Regions from separate parts of the Novosphingobium tardum genome, predicted to be linked through region 3. Evidence: predicted binding sites of a transcription regulator. Region 3 holds the regulator's gene; each other region holds the start of a gene.
What was found. Region 3 encodes LexA, which represses DNA repair genes until DNA is damaged. Its sites were predicted from a motif close to GTTCCNCNCTTGTTCT; they were not measured.
Positions count from the first base shown of each region.

Region 1 (7,866 bases), 220 kb from region 3:
CGGCCGCGATCCGTTGGCGGCACCGCCGAGTTCGCTCAGCCCGACTGGTCGGTCACCAACGCCGCGATCGACCGGCCCGATGCCGCGGTCGCGATAACCGACCGCGCCGGGCGGCTGGTCTGCGCCAACCGGTTGTTCGAAGAGTGGTTCGGCATGAGCTCGGCCCCGCCGCGGCTTCCGCTCGACGACGCCGCGGTGGAGCGGCTCGACCGCGCCGCGCGGGCCGCCTGGCGCGATGGCGAAGCCAGCGCAGACGGCCTCGAAGGCGCGGGCCGCCGCTGGACCGCGCACGCCAGGCGCAGCGGCCGGGGCGAGGATTACCTCGCCTGGACGATCGAGCCGGTGGAAAGCACCGACATCGTCGCCGACGCCGCGCGCGCCGTGGCGGGCAAGGCCGGCCTTGCACTGGGCCAGGCCGGGATCTGCGCCGCGGTCGTCTCGCCCGACGGCGCGATCCTGAGCGCCAATCCCGGCTTCGCGTTGGCCGCGACCGGCGAGGCGCAGGCAACGGTCGTCGGCACGGACTTCGTCAGCTACCTGCGCTCCGACGAGCAGGACCGCATCTACTTCGCGCGCGAGGGGCGCAAGGGCGCGCCGCAGCGGCTGATCCACCTGCCGGTGGCCGATCCCGAAAGCCGGACCGACGCCGATCCCGCGCTCACGCCTTCGCTGATGCTGCTGATCGAGAGCGGCACCGGGGCGGGCGAGGGACGCGCCGGGATACCGCAGATCGAGGCACTGCTCGCGCGGTTGCCGCTGGGCCTGGCGATGTGCGACCGCGACGGCCGCTTCCTGTTCGCGAACGAAGCATTTCTGCGTGCCGCGGGTCACGACGGCACCGTAGCGCCGCCCTATCCTTCGGACCTCGTCATTCGCGATGACAAGGGCGCGCTCGCCGACGCGGTGCGCCGCATTGCCCAAGGCGCACCCACAGCGGGCGACGTCGCCGTGCGTCTGCGCTCCGCGCCCGAGGACCCGGTGTCGCTCAGCGTGGCGGGTGTGCGGGGGCTGGGTGAGGGCGCGGTGCTGCTCAGCCTCAAGGATTCGAGCGAGGAGGCGCGGCTCAAGCGCCAGATCGCGCAGGCGACTAAGATGCAGGCGGTGGGCCAGCTCGCAGGCGGTGTCGCGCACGATTTCAACAACGTGCTGACCGCGATCATCGGCTATTGCGACCTTATGCTGCTGCGCCATTCGCCCGGCGACAGCGACTATGACGACATCGTCCAGATCAAGGCCAACTCGAACCGCGCGGCCAGCCTCACCCGCCAGCTTCTGGCCTTCTCGCGCCAGCAGACGCTGCGCCCGCAGGTTCTCCAGCTCCCCGACCTCGTCTCCGAGGTGTCGCAACTGCTGAAGCGGCTGATTGGCGAGAAGATCAAGCTGGTGGTCAGCCACGATCGCGACCTCGGGCCGATCCGCGCCGATCCGACGCAGATCGAGAACGTGATCATCAACCTCGCCGTCAACGCGCGCGACGCGATGCAGGGCAAGTCCGGCGAGGCGAGCGGCACGCTCCGGCTCGCAACCCGCAGGATCACGCCCGCCGATGTCCGCGCGCTGAAGAGCGAGATCCTCCCGGCGGGCAACTATACCGCGCTGGTGATCGAGGATACCGGCAGCGGCATCCCGCCCGAGAACCTCGGCAAGATCTTCGAGCCGTTCTTCACCACCAAGGAGCTGGGCAAGGGTACGGGGCTGGGCCTGTCGACCGTCTATGGGATCGTCAAGCAGTCGGGCGGCTTCATCTTCGCCGACAGCGAGGTGGGCAAGGGGACGCGCTTTACCGTTTACCTGCCGGTCTATTCGGGCACCGAGGTCGCGGCACCGCCAGTGGCGGCGCCGGCCCAGGCGCAACAAACCTGGAGCGGGGGCGGGCGGGTCCTGCTGGTCGAGGACGAGGACACCGTCCGCGCCGTGGCCGAACGCGCGCTGGTGCGGCAGGGCTATGTCGTCACCACCGCCGGCGATGGCGAGGCGGGGCTGGAGGCGATCGTCTCCGGCGGCACCTTCGACCTCGTGCTGAGCGACGTCGTGATGCCCACGATGGACGGTCCCACGATGGCCCGCGCCATTCGCGAGCGGCTGCCTTCGATCCCCGTGCTGTTCATGTCGGGCTATGCCGAGGAACAGCTTCGCCGCGAGATCGACCTGCCCAACATGCATTTCCTGCCCAAGCCGTTCAGTGTCGCCCAGATCGGAGAGGCGGTGGAACGCGTGCTGAAGGGCCAGTCTCTCTAGGCTGCGCCGCAATCGCGCAATTCCCAGCGCGCGGGCACGGACGAAAAAATTTCGTTCCACTCTTGTTCCATGAGAACAAACGCGATACACGCTGCCCAGGTTGACGGCGAGGCCCGCCGCTCTCTAAGCGAAGGAGGCACCTGCGAAATGGCTGCGAATCTCAAGATCGTACAGGAAGGCAAGGACTCCATGGATCGTCAGAAGGCGCTGGAAGCGGCGCTGGCGCAGATCGATCGCGCGTTCGGCAAGGGCAGCGCGATGAAGCTCGGCTCGAAAGAGGCGATGCAGGTCGAGGCGGTGTCCACCGGATCGCTCGGTCTGGATATCGCGCTGGGGGTTGGCGGCCTTCCCCGCGGCCGGGTCATCGAAATCTACGGACCCGAAAGCTCGGGCAAGACCACGCTGGCGCTGCACTGTATCGCCGAGGCGCAGAAGACCGGCGGCACCGCTGCCTTCGTCGACGCCGAGCATGCGCTCGACCCGGTCTATGCCAAGAAGCTGGGCGTCGACATCGACGAACTGATCGTGTCGCAGCCCGATACCGGCGAACAGGCGCTCGAGATCGTCGACACGCTGGTCCGTTCCAACGCGATCGACGTGCTGGTGATCGACTCGGTCGCCGCGCTCGTTCCCCGGGCCGAGATCGAGGGCGAGATGGGCGACAGCCATGTCGGCCTTCAGGCCCGCCTGATGTCGCAATCGCTGCGCAAGCTCACCGGCTCGATCAGCCGTTCGCGCTGCACCGTGATCTTCATCAACCAGCTGCGGATGAAGATCGGCGTGATGTACGGCAATCCCGAGACGACGACCGGAGGCAATGCGCTCAAGTTCTATGCCTCGGTCCGCCTCGACATCCGCCGCACCGGCCAGATCAAGGATCGCGACGAGATCGTCGGCAACGCGACCCGCGTGAAGGTGGTGAAGAACAAGGTGGCCCCGCCGTTCAAGCAGGTCGAATTCGACATCATGTACGGCCAGGGCATTTCCAAGATCGGTGAGATCCTCGACCTCGGCGTCAAGGCCGGCCTGGTCGAGAAGTCGGGCGCCTGGTTCAGCTACGATTCGGTGCGGATCGGGCAGGGCCGTGAAAACGCCAAGCAGTTCCTCAAGGACAATCCCGAGATGTGCAACCGGCTGGAAGCTGCGATCCGCAGCCACACCGACCGCGTTGCCGAGGAAATGATGACCGGTCCCGAGGCGGACGACGACATCTGATCCTCACCGCAGCGCGTCCCTCCGCGCCGCATAACAACAGACCGGCGTGCTTCCCCGGAAGGAAGCACGCCGGTTCGTCGTTTTGCGCGGGTTGAGGCCAATCCCTGCGCGCCTATTGCGCCGGACGTTGGCCGTTCTGCCGCGCGGCAGCAGCAAACAAGGCCGCCGATCCCAGCCACAGGGCCGCATAGCAAAGGGTGAGGATGCTCACGTCGCGCGACCAGGCCGGGCCGCCGGCGCCCATGTTGCCCGCCAGCGCCACGATCCCCACCACGACTTGAGCGATTGCGGTGGCGGCCAGCGCCCGGCTCATGCCCCGGGCGCGGAAGTGGGCGATTACGGTGCCGCCGCACAAGACCGCGAGTACGCCCGCGAACATCAAGTTGGCGGGATTTGCCTCGCTGCCAATGATCCCAACCGCAATGTTCATCCATACCAGCATGAACGCGGTCGCCATCGCCAGCGCTGCCCCGGTGCGGTACGCCATGTTCCCGGTGCGACCGGCGAGGAACTCGTACGCCAGGCCCGTCCCTGTCAGCATCGCGCCGAAGACGGTGAAGTCGGCCGCGTCCCAGTTGACGCCCTCAGCGCCGAGCCAAATCGCCACCGCGGGCAGGGCCAGCAACGCTGCAGCCGCGCTCCATCTCGCCACGAGCCATGAATTCGTGCGCAGCGCCTTCGCCATTGCTGACATTCGTTCTCTGCCCGCTCCCAGGAGGCAGCCGCTCGCGAAATCGAGCGCGGCTGCCGGCTCGGCGATGGTGTCGAATTCCGCCGCCATTGCGTCGGCCCACGTCCGGCGCGCGGTGGGCATGATCCACCGCGATGCAACCATCAGAGAGTGGGCGAGGAAGCTTGGCGCGCTCATGCCGGCAGCACTCCGCCCAGCGCCGGGCCTCGCGTGGGGGCCCGATCCGCAGACGCGCGCGCCAGGTTCAATCCCTCTTTTGTCAGCCGGTATGCGTGACGCGGTGCGCGCGCGGGGGGCACCGGCGGCTGCCACTCCGCTTCGACGAGCCCGCGATCGGCCAGACGCATCAGCAGTGGATACAACGTGCCCGACTTGAGCGCGGTGCGCTGCATCAGGTCGTAGCCGTGGCTCCATGCAGCCGGCCGTTCAAGCAGCGCGGCCAGGACGGCGCGGGTCTGGCGGGAGAGGCGGAGCGGTGCGTCCATCCCCTTACTCTACATATGTAGACTAACCCGTCAAGCGCTGCCTCTCACCCGGAAAGCTCGGCCGCGCGGGCCTTCACCACGTCGTCCGCCTGCTTGCCCGACAGCTCGGCGAGATGATCGAAGCTGGCGCTGAAACTTGCCAAGCCCTGGCTCAACGAGCGGAGTTCCGCATCCAGTCCATGCAGTCCCGCCTCGGGTAGCATCGCTTCGATCCGTTCCCACCGCGCCCAATCGGGGTGCGGTCCCAGGCCGAGGATCTGGCCGCGCCGGCTCGACAGGAGCGATCCGGCCTTGGAGCCGGTCCCTGCCGGAGTGTCGATCACGACGCGGCAGATCGGCTCGAGCAGATAGGGCGCGCATTTGGCCAGTCCCTCGTTCATCGCCATGCGTCCGGCGATGCGGAAGGCCAGTTCGGAGCTGTCGACCGCGTGGAACGACCCGTCGATCAGCGTGACGGTCACGTCGACCACCGGGAAGCCCAGCGGTCCGCGCTCCATCGCTTCGCGCACACCGGCCTCGACCGCCGGGATCCACTGCTTGGGAACCACGCCGCCGCTGATCCGGTCCTCGAAGGTGAAGCCCGATCCGGGCGGTAGAGGCGCGATCTCGATCACCGCGTCGCCATACTGGCCGTGCCCGCCCGACTGCTTCTTGTGGCGGCCACGCTGGGTCGTGCCTTTGCGGATCGATTCGCGATAGGCGATCCGCGGTGGCCGGGTCTCTACCGCAACGCCATAGCGCCGCTGCAACTTGGCCAGGACGACTTGCAGGTGCTCGTCGTTGATCCCGCGCAGCAGCGTCTCGTGGCTGGTGTCGTCCTGCGACCATTCGAGCGCCGGGTCTTCCTCGCACAGCCGATGGAGCGCGGTGGACAGCTTCACGTCGTCCTTGCGGTCGCGCGTCGCGATCGCGAGCGCCGCGTTGCGCGCCGGGTAGGTGACCAGCGGTTCGTCCCGTGCGTCGCCAGCGCGCGAGCCGAGCATCATCCCGCAGCGCGCGTTGTCGATCTTGGCCACCGCCACCACATCGCCCTGGCGCGCTTCGCCCTGCTTGGCGGTCTTTTCTCCCTGCAACGCGAAGATCGCGCCGGTCCGGGTGGTTTCGCCTCCGACCGTCAGGTCCTCTCCTTCGCGCAATCCTTCGCCAAGCACGCGGCCCAGCGCCAGCCGCCCCATCGCGCCGCCGTTGGCGATCTTGAAGACGTGTAGCGCGGCGCCATCGCCGACGCCGAGCCGGTCGCCGGCCTGCCGGGCCGGAGGCGTCTCGTGCCGCAGGAACTTGAGCAGTCGGCGTACGCCCCCGCCGTTCTGGGCGGAACCGAACATCACCGGCACCAGCTTGTTGCCGCCGGTGTCCTCGGCCAGATCGGCTAGCACCACGTCGGCGTCAGGCACTTCGTCCATCAGCAGCGCTTCCATCAGCGCATCGTCGAAATCGGCCAGGGTCTCGAGCAGTCGCGTGCGTTCGGCATGTTCGCGATCGGCCGCGTCGGGAGGAATCGAGATGACCTCGGAGGGCTTACCGGGCTGGTAGCGATAGGCCCGCTCCAGCGCGACATCGACATAGCCGGTGATCGCCTCGCCATCGCGCAGCGGAAATTGCCGCAGAGCCAGCGGCTCGCGGCTCAGCGGCTGGAGCGCCGCGATGACCTCGCGGATCGAGCCCGCGCGCGCGCCGTCGACCTTGTTGATGAAGATTGCGTGGGGAAGGCCAAGCTCGTCGATCCGGCGCAGGATCGGTCCGGCCAGCGCGGCGCGCGCGGGATCGGCGTCGATCACCACCAGCGCCAGGTCGGCGCTGGGCAGCGCGGCGAGGCCGTCGGCGGCAAAGCCGACTCCGCCGGGCGTGTCGATCAGCGCATAGCGATCGTCCATGTAGTCGAAGTGAAACAGGTTAAGCTCGGTAGAGCCGCGCCGGGCGCGCGCTTCGGGGCTGGCATCGCCTACGGTGGTGCCGGCATCGACGCTGCCCATGCGGTTGATCGCGCCACTGGCAAAGAGCAGCGCTTCGGCCAGGCTGGTCTTGCCCGTGCCCGCCGGCCCCACCAGCGCGATTGCTCTGGTGGCCAGCCGGCCGCCGGGACTGCTGCCGTTAGTGGTGACACTCCTGCCGATCGTTGCCGCGCTGGCCATCGTCCGCTCCTCTTGCTTGTGCTTTAGGAGCGCGCCGGGCCTTCGCGCCTGACGCGCTGGGTTGCCGGATGCTCTGCCCCCGAGCGGTGAGTCGCAAGCGGAAAATAGTCGGCCCCTTGCCGGTGGAGCCGGCGTGCCTTACTTCAGCTCGCGATGACGAACGCCGAAGACTGGGAAAGCGGCGTTGGTCGCAACTGGGCCGCCGAATGGCGCCGCACCGACCGCAGCTTTGCCAATCTCACGCCGCGCCTGCTTTCGGCCATCGCGGCACTGCCCGGCACCGACATCGTCGACGTGGGCTGCGGCGCGGGCGAACTGTCGCTTGCGGTCGCGGATGCCCGTCCCGGCGCGCGGGTGCTGGGGATCGACATCTCGCCCGATCTCCTCACCGCTGCGGCAGCCCGCGCGCGGGGCAGGCCGAACCTAGCTTTCGCCTTGGCCGACGCTTCGCGCTGGGAGCCGGACCGGGGACGCCCCGATCTTTACATGTCGCGTCACGGCGTGATGTTCTTCGCCGATCCGGTCGCGGCGTTCGCTCACCTTGCCCGGGTCGCTACGCCGGGCGCGCACCTCGCATTCTCGTGCTTTCGCGATCGGGCCGAAAACCCTTGGGCCAGCGAATTGGCGATGCTCTTCGCTGCGTCCGGTGGGCCGCTCGCCGATCCGCGGGCGCCCGGGCCTTTCGCTTTCTCCGACAAGGACTACGTCGCCGGCCTGCTGGGCGAGGCGGGGTGGAGCGACGTCGTCTTCGAGCCGGTCGATTTCACCTACCGCGCGGGTGAAGGCGCGAATGCGGTCGACGATGCCATGGCGCTCTTCCAGCGTATCGGCCCCGCCGCAGCAGCGCTTCGCGCCCTGCCGGACGAGACGCGGGAGGCCGCTGCCGCCGAGATGCGGCGCGTGCTGGAAAGCCACCTGTCCGGCGACACGGTGAGCTTCCCTGCCGCGGCGTGGATCGTAACCGCGCGGAGCACCGGGTGAGTAACTCCCCGCTGACGGTGATCGTCAACAAGAGCGGAGGGACGGCTTCGTCCCTCGGCGACAAGCTGGAAGGCGAGCTCGAGGCAGCGTTTTCCGCGGCAGGGCAGCAGATCGACGCGCAACT
Region 1 is NZ_JBHSDR010000006.1:753,350-761,215, reverse strand. Features, by position in the region: gene ACFO0A_RS11595 (hybrid sensor histidine kinase/response regulator) at 1-2,238, shown strand, start outside; gene recA (recombinase RecA) at 2,386-3,453, shown strand; gene ACFO0A_RS11585 (hypothetical protein) at 3,566-4,321, opposite strand; gene ACFO0A_RS11580 (PadR family transcriptional regulator) at 4,318-4,629, opposite strand; gene ACFO0A_RS11575 (elongation factor G) at 4,674-6,761, opposite strand; gene ACFO0A_RS11570 (class I SAM-dependent methyltransferase) at 6,915-7,742, shown strand; gene ACFO0A_RS11565 (diacylglycerol/lipid kinase family protein) at 7,739-7,866, shown strand, end outside.
Region 1: recA (recombinase RecA) is a predicted target of LexA. The motif match lies at 2,292-2,307, and genes of this name have one in related genera.

Region 2 (7,866 bases), on a different contig from region 3:
TGCTCGCCGCGCTGAACGAGCTTGGCCGCAAGCACGGCATCGGCCGGCTCGACCTGGTCGAGAACCGCTTCGTCGGGATGAAGAGCCGCGGCATGTACGAGACCCCGGGCGGCGAGATCTACGCCGTGGCGCACCGCGGGATCGAACAGATCACGCTCGATCGCGGCGCGGCCCACCTCAAGGACGAGCTGATGCCCAAGTACGCCGAGCTCATCTACAACGGCTTCTGGTTCTCGCCGGAGCGCGAGATGCTCCAGGCGGCGATCGATCACAGCCAGGCCAAGGTCAACGGCACCGTCCGGCTCAAGCTCTACAAGGGCCTGGCCCAGGTCGTCGGCCGCAGATCGCCCGACAGCCTCTATTCGGAAGCGCACGTCACGTTCGAGGACGACGCCGGGGCCTACGACCAGAAGGACGCGGCGGGCTTCATCAAGCTCAACGCGCTCCGGTTGCGCCTCCTTGCCCAAAGGGATCGCTGAACCCTTCGCCGCAGTTTTCCACCGCCAAGTCGCGGCCTGTGGATAAGTGCGCATTTTTCTGCTTGCGCGACTCGGAGACGAGGCGCAGCATCCATTCATCGAGACGGAAGAAAGCCACTGCAGATCACGGCGCAAGCCGCTGAAAAACAGGAACTTTCCAACGCGACGGTTACTGGTCTGAGCAGGAAGCTGCGGGACGAATTCCAAGCCTTCGGGCAAACGAAAACGTTCAACGCGCCGAACGCGAAAGACCGGGTAAGGACCGCTGCCGGCGGGTGAAAATGCAGACGACGAAGCACGGCTTTCGGGCCATGCCGAAATCGAAAGCGGATGCACCTGCGGCAGGGGTCCCGATCCTTCCCGCGGGGATACCGGCTCTTCAACGATCCGGCGTGTCCACGGAAACGATCGACGCCGGCCATGCCAGCGGATCGATGGTTGCCGACCCTTTTGGGTTGCTGGAACGGTTGCGACGGATAGCAGCGGGGAATGCCTTGGCACGAACCGCAGCGGCCAAGGAGTTTCGTACTCCAAAGGCGATCCGTTTCCTCCCAACCAGAGTGGCAGCCGAAAATCGGTGCAAGGCCAGCAGGCGAGAGTGGGGCCCGGAAGCAATTCCGGGCCCCATTTGCGTTCGCCGCCCGCGTCGCGCCCCCTTCCCCGCCGCGCGCTGCCAACACCTTGGCCCGCACCCCGGCCAGGGTGACAGAAGTTACACCTGTCACCCTCGCCGTCACCGCGCGCGAGCCCGCGGAACCGTGTGGTAAATCGCCCCGCGGGTGACGGTTCGCGCGCGGGGAGAAAAAGAAATCCCGTTGCGCGGGTGCGACACGATCTTGCGCGAGCGGGCGCGCGGCGGCGAGACCCGGGCGAGGCATGGCCTTCAGCGCCGCTCGTCCGCGGGCAGCGCCTCGGCGGCGTTGGCGGCGTACCAGCTTCGCTGGGCGACGAAGCGGTCCTGGTCGCGGATCCCCTCGCCCACATCGCTGCCCAGGGCGAAGTTCGCGCCGGGCAGCGTCTCGTCGTCCTCCCAGTCGAGGCTGGCGCACTCGATCCGTTCGAGCAGGCGGTCGAAATGCTCGCCGCTGTACTCGCGCGCGATCGGGTGGCGGCCGATCTTCCACGGGTTGTCGAGGATCCAGGTGGAAAGCCGCTCGTCATAGTGGCGCGAGGTGCCGACCTGCTCGCCGTGGTAGAAGTGCGGCACCTCCACCCCGTTGACCGCGCGGTCGAGCACGGCGTGGGCAAGCTGCTGCAGCCCCGCCTCCAGCGCGACCTCCCAGCCGAGCGAAAAGGGCGTGTTGGCAAGGCGGTTGCGCAGGCGATAGGCCGACTGCCGGCTCATCCCCACCGAGCGCGCCGCCTGCGACACCGACTGGCACGCGGCCAGCTCGCGCAGGAAGGCTACCATCTTGGGGCGCGTCCACTCGTCATGGCGCGGCTTGCGGCGGGGGGAAGGAAGGGTCTGGACCATCGGTTCTGGCTCACGTGGCTGCGGGAGGGAGAACCGGGTTCCTTATGCTTGGTGCGGGGCTGTAGGACAGGGGGAAATGATTCGCCCTTTAGGATCTACGAGGTTGCGAACGACATTCTCTACCTGTGATGAGATCGCAGAAAAATCTCAGAGCATTTACACAGCCGGCTTCCGCTGGGCCTTGACGCGCCTCTCCCCATCAAATGCAGCATTTATCCTGCGCCGCGTAACATCAATAGCGACCGCGACTCCCAAAGAGCCTTCACTGCCCTCTCGGCGAGGCCAAAGTTTTGGTCGATTGGGATGCTGATCATCCAATATCGAATCTAGGGTCAGCGGCTTATCGTACATCCGCACCTCCTTCTGGCCGATCTTGGCCGGACGTACGCTCTAGGAATCGACGATTCAACTCTGGAGGAAAATAATGCTTTCTCTTGACCCACACGAATCCTTCCGCCTTCGAAAGAACCGCAACGTCGATTGGCCCACCTACCGTTTCAAATCCACGGGTTACGCGACGCTTTATCGATGTTAAGTCAACCAGCGCCTCCGCCATTCTAGCCAACTCTGGCTTCGGCATGAATTCCACCATCTCATCGATCTCCGCCTCGGATTCTCGACGAATTGAGTCGAAACTCTCCGAGACAAGCCCATCCAAGAACGCCTTCTCAGCAGCCTTTGCCTGGCCCTCAAGGGCGTCCTTATCGATCGGATCAATCACCAACTGGTCCAAAAGATTCTCTCTAATCGAGGGGAGAGATTTCTCGCAAAAACGAGCAATATCGCTGCGAATTCCTTGATCAAGCCCGTAAAGAAAACGCTCAACCATTTCTTTCTGTGCAAACGGCAACACTTTTGCCCTTACACCAACTCGATCAATATCAATTACATCGTGAGTAGCATATTTGAGCTTATTTCCAACTATTCCGAAAATGGTATAATGGACAAGAGTAGGAAATATTTCTTCCGACCCAAATCCAGCAACCACTACCCCCGTTTCTGATGGCCCGAACTGCTTCACCAATGCCAAATTAGCAATCGAACTTAAGACAGAAACTTGCTCCCCATCAAGATCTGGCAGAACCTCTTCTTTCAAATCATCAAATACTGCGTCAAAAATCTGTTGATCGAGGTCATCACCTATTTCAATCACTTCAGCATCCGCGAGCCTACCAAGAGCATACTCCATAACCCTCAACTGAAGATTAGTTGCAGCCTCCTTCTCGTCCTCCCATTTTGGTAAAGGCTCTTCTTTATTTCTGTCCGGGTCCATTATCCTTTCCAAGACCGCATCACGGACACGCTCTTGGAGTCGAACGAAAAGTGGGCGAAGCAGGCGCTCCAGATAATCTGCCTTAACTTACTGAGGTGAGCTCACCCCAAATTTTGTTAAGAATGACAGAAATTCCTTTGAGGCTTCTACAACTGTCCGAAAATCACCTGCGATCTTACCTCTAAAATCCTTAATTAGAACCGGCAGAGGGGCTTGTGAAAAGTTCATATCGCCGTTAACCATGACAGCCACGGGCACCGACGTCGATAATTCAAACAACTTATCTGCGGAGTCGAAAATCTTCTGTTGACTACTGCCCGAAGAGATTGTCACTGCGCTATCAGCGGCTAGAGCTACAGCAGCTTTATTTAATATTGCCACTTCTGCCGTCATCTTGGGCACCTCCCGATTTGAACGGCATCTTTCAGGAGTTCCTGCGCAATTTCAAGTGCTTCATCCTGTTATGCACCGTAGCGATAGTGGGGGGATTGGACGGACCGACTAAGGTCAACTTCCGTCACCCCTAAGCCGCCGCCCGCTTCCGCCGCGTCTTGACCGGGGCTTCCTCCACCACCGGCGCGGGTTGGCGGGCGAGGAGTGGGCCGAGGTATTCGCCGGTCACGCTGCGCGGTTCCTTCACCACCTGTTCGGGGGTGCCTTCGGCAACCACCTCGCCGCCGCGCACGCCGCCGCCGGGGCCGAGGTCAATGATCCAGTCGGCGGTCTTGATCACGTCCAGGTTATGCTCGATCACCACGACCGAGTTGCCCTGGTTGACCAGGCGGTGGAGCACTTCGAGGAGCTTGCGCACGTCCTCGAAGTGGAGGCCGGTCGTCGGCTCGTCGAGGATGTACAGCGTCTGCCCGGTGGAGCGGCGGCTGAGTTCCTTGGCCAGCTTCACCCGCTGCGCCTCGCCGCCTGAAAGCGTGGTCGCCTGCTGGCCCACCTTGACGTATCCCAGCCCCACTTCGTTGAGCATGTGCATCTTGTCGCGGATCGAGGGGACGGCCTTGAAGAAGACTTCGGCATCCTCGATCGTCATGTCGAGCACGTCGGCGATCGAGTGGCCCTTGAACTTCACCTCCAGCGTCTCGCGGTTGTAGCGCTTGCCGCCGCATTCCTCGCAGGTGACGTAAACGTCGGGGAGGAAGTGCATCTCGATCTTGATCAGCCCGTCGCCCTGGCACACCTCGCAGCGGCCGCCCTTCACGTTGAAGCTGAACCGGCCCGGCTTGTACCCGCGCTCCGCGCTTTCGGGCAGGCCGGCGAACCAGTCGCGGATCTGGGTGAAGGCGCCGGTGTAGGTCGCCGGGTTGGAGCGCGGGGTGCGGCCGATCGGCGACTGGTCGATCTCGATCACCTTGTCGCAGTATTCGAGGCCGGTGATCCTGTCGTGCGCGCCGGCGATCACTCGCGCGCCGTTCAATGCGCGCGCCGCCCCGGCGTGGAGCGTGTCGATGGTAAGCGAGGACTTGCCGCTGCCCGATACCCCGGTGATGCAGGTGAAGGTGCCGAGCGGGATGCTCGTCGTCACGTTGCGCAGGTTGTTGGCGCGTGCGCCGTGGATCGTCAGCTTGTGGCCGTTGCCCTTGCGGCGCCTGGCCGGCACCGCGATCGTGCGGCGGCCGGACAGGTACTGGCCGGTGAGCGAGTGTTCGGCGCCGAGGATGTCGGCGAGCGCCCCTTGCGCCACGATCTCGCCCCCGTGGACCCCGGCGCCGGGGCCGAGATCGACGATGTGGTCGGCGGTGCGGATCGCGTCCTCGTCATGCTCGACCACGATCACCGTGTTGCCGAGGTCGCGCAGCCGGCGCAGCGTGGCGAGCAGCATGTCGTTGTCGCGCTGGTGGAGGCCGATGCTCGGCTCGTCGAGGACGTAGAGCACGCCCGACAGCCCGCTGCCGATCTGGCTGGCGAGGCGGATGCGCTGGCTTTCGCCCCCCGAGAGCGTACCTGAAGTGCGGTCGAGGTTCAGGTAATCGAGCCCGACATTGTCGAGAAACCCCAGCCGCGCGTTGATTTCCTTGAGGATGGCGTGGGCGATCTGCTGCTGCTGCGGGCCGAGCTGGGCCTCGAGCCCGGCGAACCAGGCCTTCGCGTCGCTGACCGAGTAGCGCACCGGCACCGAGATGTCGGCGCCAGCGACCTTCACGCTCAACGCCTCGGGCTTGAGCCGGGCGCCGTGGCAGGTCTCGCACGGCTGCGCGGTCTGGTACTTGCCCAGCTCCTCGCGCATCCACGCGCTCTCGGTCTGAAGCATGCGGCGGTTGAGGTTGCCGATCACCCCTTCGAAGCTCTTGCGGACGGTGTAGGACTTGCGCCCGTCCTTGAAGGTGAGCGGGATGGCGCGGCCCTTGGTCCCGAACAAGATCGCCTCGTGCACGCTTTCGGGCAGATCCTGCCACGGGGTGTCGAGGCTGAAGCCGAACTCCGCGCCCAGGCTGGCGAGGACCTGCATGTAGTAGGGCGACGGCGGGTTGGACTTGGCCCAGGGCACGACCGCGCCCTTCTTCAGCGACAGCGCCTCGTTGGGCACGACGAGCTGGGGATCGAACAGCAGCTTCTCGCCCAGCCCGTCGCACGCCGGGCAGGCGCCCTGCGGCGCGTTGAACGAGAACAGCCGGGGCTCGATCGCCTCGAGCGTGAAGCCCGAGACGGGGCAGGCGAACTTTTCGGAGAAGACGATGCGGTTGGCGGGCAGCCCGGTGCCCTTCATCGCCCCGCCGGCCGCGTTCGGGCCGCTCTCCCCCTCGTCGCGCCCCGGCACGTTGCCGTCGGCAAGGTCGATGTAGGCCAGCCCCTCGGCCAGCTTGAGCGCCTGCTCGAAACTGTCGGCAAGGCGGGTCTCGATCCCTTCGCGCACCGCGATCCGGTCGACCACCACCTCGATGTCGTGCTTGTACTTCTTGTCGAGCGCGGGGGCGTCCTCGATCGCGTAGAATTCTCCGTCGATGCGCACCCGGGTGAAGCCGGCCTTCTGCCATTCGGCCAGCTCCTTGCGGTATTCGCCCTTGCGCCCGCGCACCACCGGGGCGAGCAGGTAGGCGCGCGTGCCCTCGGGCAGGGCCATCACCCGGTCGACCATGTTGGACACGGTCTGCGCCTCGATCGGCAGGCCGGTGGCGGGGGAATAGGGCACCCCCACCCGCGCCCACAGCAGGCGCATGTAGTCGTAGATCTCGGTCACCGTGGCGACGGTCGAGCGCGGGTTGCGGCTGGTGGTCTTCTGCTCGATCGAGATCGCGGGAGAGAGCCCGTCGATATGCTCGACGTCGGGCTTCTGCATCATCTCGAGGAACTGGCGGGCATAGGCCGACAGGCTCTCGACATAGCGACGCTGCCCCTCGGCATAGATCGTGTCGAACGCGAGGCTCGACTTGCCGCTGCCGGACAGGCCGGTAATCACGATCAGGCTGTCGCGGGGGAGATCGATGTCGATCCCCTTGAGATTGTGCTCGCGCGCGCCGCGCACGGAGATTTGGCTCAGCATAAGCGCGTTTGTTCCAGATTTGTTCGCGGAAGACAAGGGACGCGGGAAGCGCGCCCCACAGATGGGTGCCGATGCCCGATCCACAAGGCCCCCTGCCCCGCGCGCGAGCGCCCGGACGAGGCCGGCCCGCGACGAGCCGCATGGCTGGCGACCCTCCTGTTTATCCCGCCTTAACCAGCCGAGCCCGAGATTGCGGCGAGGAAAAAGGGGGGTCACGCCATCATGATCAGGTCAATGTTTGCCTGCGCGTTCGCGCTGGGCGCCATCACCGTATCGGGCACCGCCATGGCCGACGATCCGCGCGACCCGACGATGCGCAGCGCCGAGGCGCGGGCGCGCGACAAGGCGATCATCAAGCGCCTCAACCAGCAGGAGCTCGCCCGCGTCCGCGCCCGCGACGCCCGCTATGCCCAGGGCTGGGCAGAATATCGCAAAAACGGCGGGCGCGCGCAGGTGGCCGAGGCCGACGAGGCCCGCTACCAGCGCCAGATGGCCGAATGGCGCCGCGCGGTCGCGGCGTGCAACGCCGGTCACTACGAGTATTGCGCGCGGTAGCGAACCGCCGCGCCGGGCGCCCCCTTGAACGGGATATACGGATCGTCTATCGACCGTATATGGATCACCTGTTTCGAGGACAAGCATGGGCATCGTGAAGATCGACGGAGAGCTTCATGAGGAGGCCCGTCGGGCGAGTTCGGTCATGTGCCGCTCGATCAATGCCCAGGCCGAATTCTGGATGAAGATCGGGATGCTGGCCGAGGCCAACCCGACGCTGTCGTTCAACGAGATCGTCCGGCAGCAGTTCGGCGCCGCACAGGTCTGCACGAACCGCGTCGCGGCAGCCTGAAATGGTCAAGACTCCTGACGAACTCTCCCTGATGCGGGCATCGGGCAAGCTGCTTGCCCGGGTGTTCGAGATGCTTGACACGCAGGATTTGGCCGGCATGTCGACGATGGAGGTCAACGACCTCGTCGACCGGTTCATCACCGTCGATCTCGCCGCCCGCCCCGCCAGCAAGGGGCAGTACGGCTTCAAGTACGTGCTCAACTGCTCGATAAATCATGTCGTCTGCCACGGCGTGCCCGACGCGGAGGAAATCATCCGCGACGGCGACATCATCAACCTTGACATCACGCTGGAGAAGAACGG
Region 2 is NZ_JBHSDR010000008.1:253,409-261,274, forward strand. Features, by position in the region: gene ACFO0A_RS15100 (argininosuccinate synthase) at 1-479, shown strand, start outside; gene ACFO0A_RS15105 (hypothetical protein) at 1,363-1,953, opposite strand; gene ACFO0A_RS15110 (hypothetical protein) at 2,294-3,226, opposite strand; gene ACFO0A_RS15115 (hypothetical protein) at 3,314-3,628, opposite strand; gene uvrA (excinuclease ABC subunit UvrA) at 3,750-6,716, opposite strand; gene ACFO0A_RS15125 (hypothetical protein) at 6,939-7,271, shown strand; gene ACFO0A_RS15130 (ParD-like family protein) at 7,357-7,563, shown strand; gene map (type I methionyl aminopeptidase) at 7,565-7,866, shown strand, end outside.
Region 2: uvrA (excinuclease ABC subunit UvrA) is a predicted target of LexA. The motif match lies at 6,727-6,742, and genes of this name have one in related genera.

Region 3 (7,866 bases):
TGCTGCACGTTCAGGCAGGCGCGGGCATCGTGGCGGATAGCAACCCCGCCTATGAGCAGCGCGAATGCGAGGCAAAGGCCGGCGCGCTCATTGCTGCCGCCCGCGAAGCGGTGCGCGTCGCGCGAGAGCCGGGATTCGGGCAGTAATCCGCGTCCGATCGCGATTTGCGATGCGTATCGTCGCTATGGCAATGCTCCCGCTCGGGGCATGCGGAGACTCTGGCGCGCTGCCTGATCGAAGCAACACGTCGCGTGTCGCCTGCGTTGCCGAGAGTTTCGAAGGCAGCGACTTCATCCACTGCACCGCGCGCCCGGGGCGGAACAGTATTCGCACTGTGCTCAATGGCCCCAGTGGACAGCCGCTGCGCGACCTTGGCCGCCTTGCGGAGACGATGGGGACACGCGCGCAAAACGTCGTGTTCGCGATGAACGGGGGCATCTACGATGAAGTCGGCCAGCCCATCGGCTACTACGTCGAAGACGGCAAACGGCTTCACAAGCTGAACCGGGCCGAAGGAGGCGGCAATTTCGGTCTAGTCCCGAATGGAGTGTTTTCGGTGGAGGCCGACGGCTGGCACGTCCGCAGCGCAGACAGCTTTGCCCGCGAGGTAAAACGACGCCCGCAATATGCGACCCAGTCCGAGCCCATGCTGGTTATCTCCGGGAAACTCCATCCGCGCATCGCGGAAAACGGCGAATCGCTCCATATCCGGAACGGCGTCGGGGTCGATGCAAAGGGCCGCGCGCATTTCGTGATCAGCGAGAGCGCGGTATCCTTCGGACGGATCGCCCGATATTTTCGCGACAGACTCGGCTGCCCCAACGCGCTCTACCTCGACGGCAGTGTTTCCTCGCTTTGGGACCCGGCAAGCGAGCGCATCGACCGGCGCGTGCCGCTGGGTCCACTGCTTGTAGTCGAGAAGGCTGACGCAGCAGCGTCACACCCGCGCGAGCGCGCCCGCATGGCGGCCCCTACAAGCCTACTTTCGCCCACTCCCAGCGCGAGCTAAGGGCCAAGTCGCAATGATCCTCGTCATCGACAACTACGACAGCTTCACCTGGAACCTCGTCCACTATCTGATGGAGATGGGCGCTCCGGTCGAAGTCGTGCGCAACGACGCGCTTTCCGCCGCCCAAGCCCTGGCGACGGGAGCGAAAGGCTTCCTGATCTCTCCCGGCCCGCGCACACCCAATGAAGCGGGCATAAGCCTCGATCTCGTCGCCGCATGCGCAGATGCCGGTCGCCCGCTTCTTGGCGTCTGCCTCGGTCACCAGGCGATTGGCCAGCACTTCGGCGGTCACGTCGTGCGAGGCGGCCTGATGCACGGTAAGACCTCGCCCGTCTCTCACGACGGAACCGGGCTGTTCGCCGGTATTCCTTCGCCCTTCCTTGCAACGCGCTACCATAGCCTGGTGGTCGAGGACGTGCCCGACGCGCTCGTAGTAAATGCCACTGCCGACGACGCGCATGTGATGGGCTTTCGCCATCGGGCGCTTCCGATTCATGGGGTTCAGTTCCACCCCGAAAGCATCGCGACCGAGCATGGCCACGCCCTGCTCGCCAATTTCCTGCATACTTGCGGCATGGAAGCCCGGGCACCGGCATGACGATCACGCTTCCTGAGGTCGAGCCGCACCTGTCGGAAGACGAGGCGGAAGCCGCTTTTGGCGCGCTTCTCGACGGGACGATCGAAGATGCTGAGGTCGCCCGATTCCTCGTCGCGCTTTCGGACCGGGGTGAAACGGCTGACGAGATAGCCGGAGCTGCCCGGGCGCTGCGCGCCCGCATGTTGCCGATCGACGCGCCCCCGAATGCGATCGACGTCTGCGGCACGGGCGGCGACGGCCACCACACCTTGAACGTGTCGACCGCGGTATCGCTTGTCGTCGCGGCGTGCGGGGTTCCGGTGGCCAAGCATGGCAATCGTGCCGCATCGTCTAAGGCGGGTGCGGCCGATACGCTGGAGGTGTTGGGCCTCGACATGGAAAAAGCCGGAAGAACAGCCGATAAAACGTTGGGAGAAATAGGAATTTGCTTCCTTTTCGCCTCCAACCACCATCCGGCGATGCGGCGTATTCAACCTATCCGCAAGGCCATCGGGCAGCGCACGATCTTCAATCTGATGGGCCCGCTCGCCAACCCTGCGCGCGTGGGAAAGCAACTGATCGGCATCGCCCGCCCCGCTTATGTCCCGATCTATGCGGGGGCGCTCGCCCGCTTGGGCACCGGCCGCTCGATGATCGTTTCGGGAGACGAAGGCCTCGACGAATTGAGCCTCGCCGGCGGCAACGAGATCGCCGAGGTCCTGGGTAACGATTTCGAGATGCATCGGGTCGATGCGGCGCAGGCCGGGCTGGCGCATGCCCCGGTCGAAGCGATCCGCGGCGGCGATGCGGTTCACAACGCCGCGGCGCTGCGCGCCCTGCTGCTTGGTACGCCCGGGCCTTATCGCGATGCGGTACTGTTCAATGCGGCTGCGGCCCTGCAGATCGCCGGCGAAGTTTCGGGCTGGGAGGAAGGCGTCGAGGAAGCGGCCGAGGCAATCGACAAGGGGCTCGCGAAAGCCTTGCTCGATTGCTGGATTGCCACGGTCAACTAGGGCAGTATCGCAAGCCGGATGACCGACAAACTTGCCGAGATCGTCGCGTCGAAGCGCCTTGAGGTCGCCGCCCGCAAGCGGCGCGAACCTTTGCGCGAACTGGAAACGCTGGCACAGGCCCAAATTCGTCCACGGGGCTTTGCCGACGCGCTCGGCCGCGCTGCACGCGACGGCTTCGGTCTTATTGCCGAAATCAAGAAAGCTTCCCCCTCCAAGGGGTTGATCCGCGAAGATTTTCATCCGGAGCGTCACGCGCACGATTACGCGCTGGGCGGTGCAGCCTGCCTGTCAGTCCTCACCGACGCGCCGTATTTTCAGGGGCACGAAGATTATCTGATCGCCGCGCGGCATGCCGTCTCGCTTCCGATATTGCGCAAGGATTTCATGGTCGATCCGTGGCAGGTCCTTGAATCGCGCGCCATCGGCGCCGACGCGATCCTCATCATCGTCGCCGCGCTGGAAGACAGTGCGATGGCCGAGATCGAGGACGCCGCTCGCCGGTGGAAGATGGATGTTCTCGTCGAGGTCCACGACGAAGCCGAGCTGGAACGGGCCAGCCGCCTCAAATCGCGGCTGATCGGCATTAACAACCGGGATCTGCGCAGCTTTCGCACCGATCTTGCGACGACGGCGCGGCTTGCTCCGCTTGCGCCCAAGGGTGCGCATCTGGTCGGTGAGAGCGGCATTTCGACGCATGCCGACCTCCAGCGCCTCGCGAAAAGCGGCGTTCGGTCCTTTCTCGTCGGGGAAAGCCTGATGCGTCAGGCAGACGTGACTGCTGCGACCAAATCGCTGATCAATGGCTGAACTCACGCACCTCGACGCTGACGGACACGCGAGAATGGTCGACGTGGGCGGCAAGGGAGAAACGCGCAGGACAGCGCGCGCTGGCGGCCGGATCACGATGAACGCTGCGGCCCTGCACGCCATACGCTCGGGCGATATGCCGAAGGGCGATGTCCTCGCCGCAGCCCGTATTGCCGGCATCATGGCCGCGAAAAGGACCGCCGACCTCATCCCGCTCTGCCACCCACTCGCACTCGACTCGGTCGCAGTGAACTTCGCGTTTGCCGGGGATGGGATCGACGTAACCGCGGAAGCCTCGCTCAGCGGGCGAACGGGGGTCGAGATGGAAGCGATGACGGCAGTGTCTGTTGCGCTGTTGACGATCTACGACATGGCCAAGGCGCTCGACAAGGCGATGGTGATCGGCGACGTTCGCCTCCTGGAGAAGCGAGGCGGGAAGTCCGGCGATTGGGTCGCGCCGTTGCGGGATCCGGCTTGAACACCCTGCTCCCGGTCGCCGAAGCCAGGGCGCGGCTGCTTTCCCTCGCGGCCCCGCTGCCGCCGGAAAATCTCGCTACCGCAGAGGCAAGCGGATACTTTCTCACTCACCATCTCAAAAGCCGGGTCACGCGTCCCGAAGGCGACACGTCGTCGATGGATGGGTTCGCCGTGAGGGCCGCGGAAATCGAAGGACCTTGGCGGCTCGTCGGGGAAAGCGCTGCGGGCCGCCCACTCGACCGGCCGCTCGGCAGCGGAGAGGCGGCACGCATTTCAACCGGCGCGCTGCTTCCACAGGGCGCTGACGCAGTCGTGATCAAGGAAGATTGCGACTGCTCCGGCGATCGGGTGGAATTGTCCGGCTCGCCGCCAAGCCCGCGGACACGGTACGTTCGGCAGGCAGGGTCCGACTTCGCCATTGGCGACACGGTCCTGGAGCCGGGGACAAGGATTGGCCCCGCCCAGATCGCGCTCGCCCTCTCTGCCGGGCACACCCATCTTCCCGTGCGCCGTCCGCCCCGGATCGTTCTGATCGACAGTGGCGACGAGCTCTGCGCGGCGGGATGCGAACCCGAACGAGGCCAGATCTACGCGTCCAATGGGCCGATGCTTGCCGCAATGCTTGCCCCGCTCCCGTGCGAAGTCGAGCGGGTCGGACCTCTGCCCGACAGTATCGATGCGCTCGCGAATGCAATCGGAGCCGCGTCGAGCGCCGACATCATCGTCACGAGTGGCGGAGCATCCGTGGGCGAGCACGACCTTGTGCGGCCAGCGCTCGAGAACGTCGGCGCGAAGCTCGATTTCTGGCGCGTTGCGGTCAAGCCCGGCAAGCCCCTGCTCGTGGCGACGCAGGGCAAGCAGGTCATCCTCGGCCTTCCCGGAAACCCAGCCTCGGCCTACGTGACCGCCTACCTTTTTCTCCTGCCGCTGGTTCGCCATGTGCTTGGCGCGCTCGATCCCTCGCCCCGTGTCATTCCCGCGCGGCTTGAATCGCCGCTGCCGAAGGCGGGGGTACGCGCCGAATACCTGCGAGCAAAATGGGACGGTAACACCGTGGCGCCAGTCAGAACCCAGGACAGCGGCGCGCTTGCAGCGCTGGCAGCGGCCAATGCCCTTATTGTGCGCGAGCCCGGCGACGCGTCGGTAGAGCCCGGGGACACCGTTTTTATCCATCTGCTCGAAAATGGCGCAATCGCTTGACTGATTAACCAACGTTGCCTAATTGTTCCGCGTCCGTTCGCGTTTCGTCGAACTTTCAGGCAAAGGATTTGGGCCATGCTTACCCGCAAGCAGCATGAGCTGATCAGCTTTATCCAGAACCGGCTGGAGGAAAGCGGCATTTCCCCCTCGTTCGAGGAGATGAAGGAGGCGCTCGACCTCAAGTCCAAATCCGGCGTTCACCGCCTCATTTCGGCGCTGGAGGAACGCGGGTTCATCCGCCGTCTGCCTAACCGCGCCCGCGCGCTCGAAGTCATCCGCCAGCCCGAGGGTGCGGTGGCAAAGCCTGCGCGCCCTGCTCCCGTGCTTGCTGAAAACGTTACCCCGCTGCGACCGCAGGCGCCGATGACGCGAACACCGGCCAACGACGTGATCGAGCTTCCACTTCATGGCCGAATTGCCGCGGGCATGCCGATCGAGGCGCTCGAAGGTCAGTCGACACTCCCCGTTCCCGCCGCCCTGCTTGGTGCGGGCGAGCATTACGCGCTCGAGGTCTCCGGAGATTCGATGGTCGAAGCTGGCATTCTCGATGGCGATTTCGCGCTTGTCCGGCGTACGAACACGGCACGCGACGGCGAGATCGTGGTGGCGCTGGTGCGCGGCGAGGAAGCCACGCTCAAGTACCTCCGCCGCGAGGACGGCATGGTGCGTCTGGATCCCGCCAACGCCGCATACGAGCCGCAGATCTACCGGCCCGGCGAGGTCGAGGTTCAGGGCAAGCTCGCAGGACTGCTGCGCCGCTATCATTGATCGTCCCCAAGAGTTTCCGCCCGGCGGGACTGACGCTCAGGTTGCAGCCGTGGGGATGACTGCGGGGGCGCCGCCGCGCCGGTAACGCGGTCGCAGCTCTTCCCGCCGGTACCAGCCGTGATGGCCCTGGTCCTCGCTCACCGTGCGCACCGACCTGCTTTCGAGGTCGACTGACAGACCGCCTGTCCGCGTCAGCAAGGTCCGATCGGCCTTGAGCATGCGCGGCCTGCAACTGCGCGGTAGCCAGCGCTCGCTGACGACGATGTCCGAGCGCTCGCAGGCGGCGGCGAGCGCCATTTCGTCCACGCGATCGCGCCCTCTTCCCACGAGGATCACGTGCCCCGCGCTGCCGCGTTCCAGCACGATGGAACAGAAATCGGGCGTGCAGCGCGCGCCGGGCCAATCGTCGATAACGACGGTGTCCCCGTCCAGCCCGGCAAGCTCCCGCAGGGAGTCGCTGGCGAAGGTGCTCCTGCCCTCGCGTAAGACGACCAGCCGATCATGCCCGACGGTTATGCCGACATTGCGGCCATCGCCCGAAATCAGGAGGTCGGGCGTCGGCACCGCCGCCAGGGCAACGGAAGCGACGGCGATCGGAGCGAATCCAAGCAGCCGCACCCGCCCCGTCCACAGCGCCAGCCACAGGGATCCCGCCAGGAACAGCGCAAAGGTGCCGTTACCCATGGCGGGCATGAAGCGAACCGCGCCGGGCTGCGCTGCTGTCCAGTGCGCCAGTGCGAGCAGTCCCTCGAGCGACTTTCCGGCGAGCCACCAGGCCGGCGCCCCCGCTCCGATCGAATCGAGAAGCAGGCCTAGGGCAATCAGCGGCATGCTGCCGAAAGTCGTCAGCGGAATGGCGATCACATTGGCGAGCGCGCCGTAGACGCCCGCGCGATGAAAATGGAACAGCCCGATCGGCAGCAGGGCGAGTTCGATCACTACGCCCGTGGACAGCAGCATGGCCAACTGGCGAATCAAGCGCGCGACCCAGGTTTCCTCCCTCAGCGCAAGGAACCGCCTGACCGGTTCGGCACCATGAAGCGCCACGATCGCAATGACCGCACCGAAGCTCATCTGAAAGCTGGGGCCGACGACCGCCTCGGGCCAGAAGACCATCACGAACAGCGCCCCGACCGCAACCATCCGCAAGCTCAGCGGATCGCGGCCGAGTGCGAGAGCGACAAGGAAGAGGACCGCACCGATGCATGACCGCACCGTCGGTACCTCAGCGCCGGTCAGGATCGTATAGGCGATGCCGGCGAGTGCGCCCGCGGCGGCGGCCACAAGCGGCAGGCGCACTCGCAGGGCTAGCCAGGGCCAGAGCGCGAGTATGCTCATCGCAAGCAAGTAGGTGGCGGCGACGACCGCGCTGACGTGGAGGCCGCTGATCGAAAGCAGGTGCGTCAGGCCCGCGTCGCGCATCGCCTGGTCGTCGTCGGCGGCAATGGCACCCCGGTCGCCGCTGGCGAAGGCCGCGGCGATGGCCCCAGGAGAGCCGTCGAGCCGTGAGCGGACGTGATCGGAGAGCGCATGCTGGGCCTGGCGGACCGCACCTCCACCGTGGGCCGGCGATACGACCGTCGCGTGCCCCAGCGCGCTGCCCGTTGCGGCAATTCCGCCGAACCATGCGGTCCTGGCGAAATCGTACGCCCCCGGCAGCATCCGGGGGCGCCGGCGGCATCAGCCGTGCACGCAGCCGTACGACGGCTCCTTCGGTCAACTCCGGCGCATCGAACTTCAGCGGCAGGTTCACCCGGACACGTCGAGCGCCCTCGCCGCCTGCCCAGCGGGCGTCGAGCAGCACGCGGACACGGCCCTCGGCGCCCCGCATCTCGCGATCGACGATGCGACCGGTCAAATCGACGACGAGTGGCCGGGCGATCGGCGGTTCGCCGAACAGTTCCGACTTCACCCACACGGTCGCGCAGCCGGCCGCGACCATTAGCGACAGCGCCAGTATCGCAGTGCGCAGGTGCGGTGTGCCACCCTCTCGCGGCAGGAGCGCGGCCGTCCCA
Region 3 is NZ_JBHSDR010000006.1:531,971-539,836, forward strand. Features, by position in the region: gene ACFO0A_RS10515 (anthranilate synthase component I family protein) at 1-146, shown strand, start outside; gene ACFO0A_RS10520 (phosphodiester glycosidase family protein) at 185-1,009, shown strand; gene ACFO0A_RS10525 (anthranilate synthase component II) at 1,023-1,607, shown strand; gene trpD (anthranilate phosphoribosyltransferase) at 1,604-2,599, shown strand; gene trpC (indole-3-glycerol phosphate synthase TrpC) at 2,618-3,406, shown strand; gene moaC (cyclic pyranopterin monophosphate synthase MoaC) at 3,399-3,884, shown strand; gene ACFO0A_RS10545 (molybdopterin molybdotransferase MoeA) at 3,881-5,083, shown strand; gene lexA (transcriptional repressor LexA) at 5,159-5,851, shown strand; gene ACFO0A_RS10555 (ComEC/Rec2 family competence protein) at 5,888-7,513, opposite strand; partial or broken gene ACFO0A_RS10560 (hypothetical protein) at 7,545-7,866, opposite strand, start outside.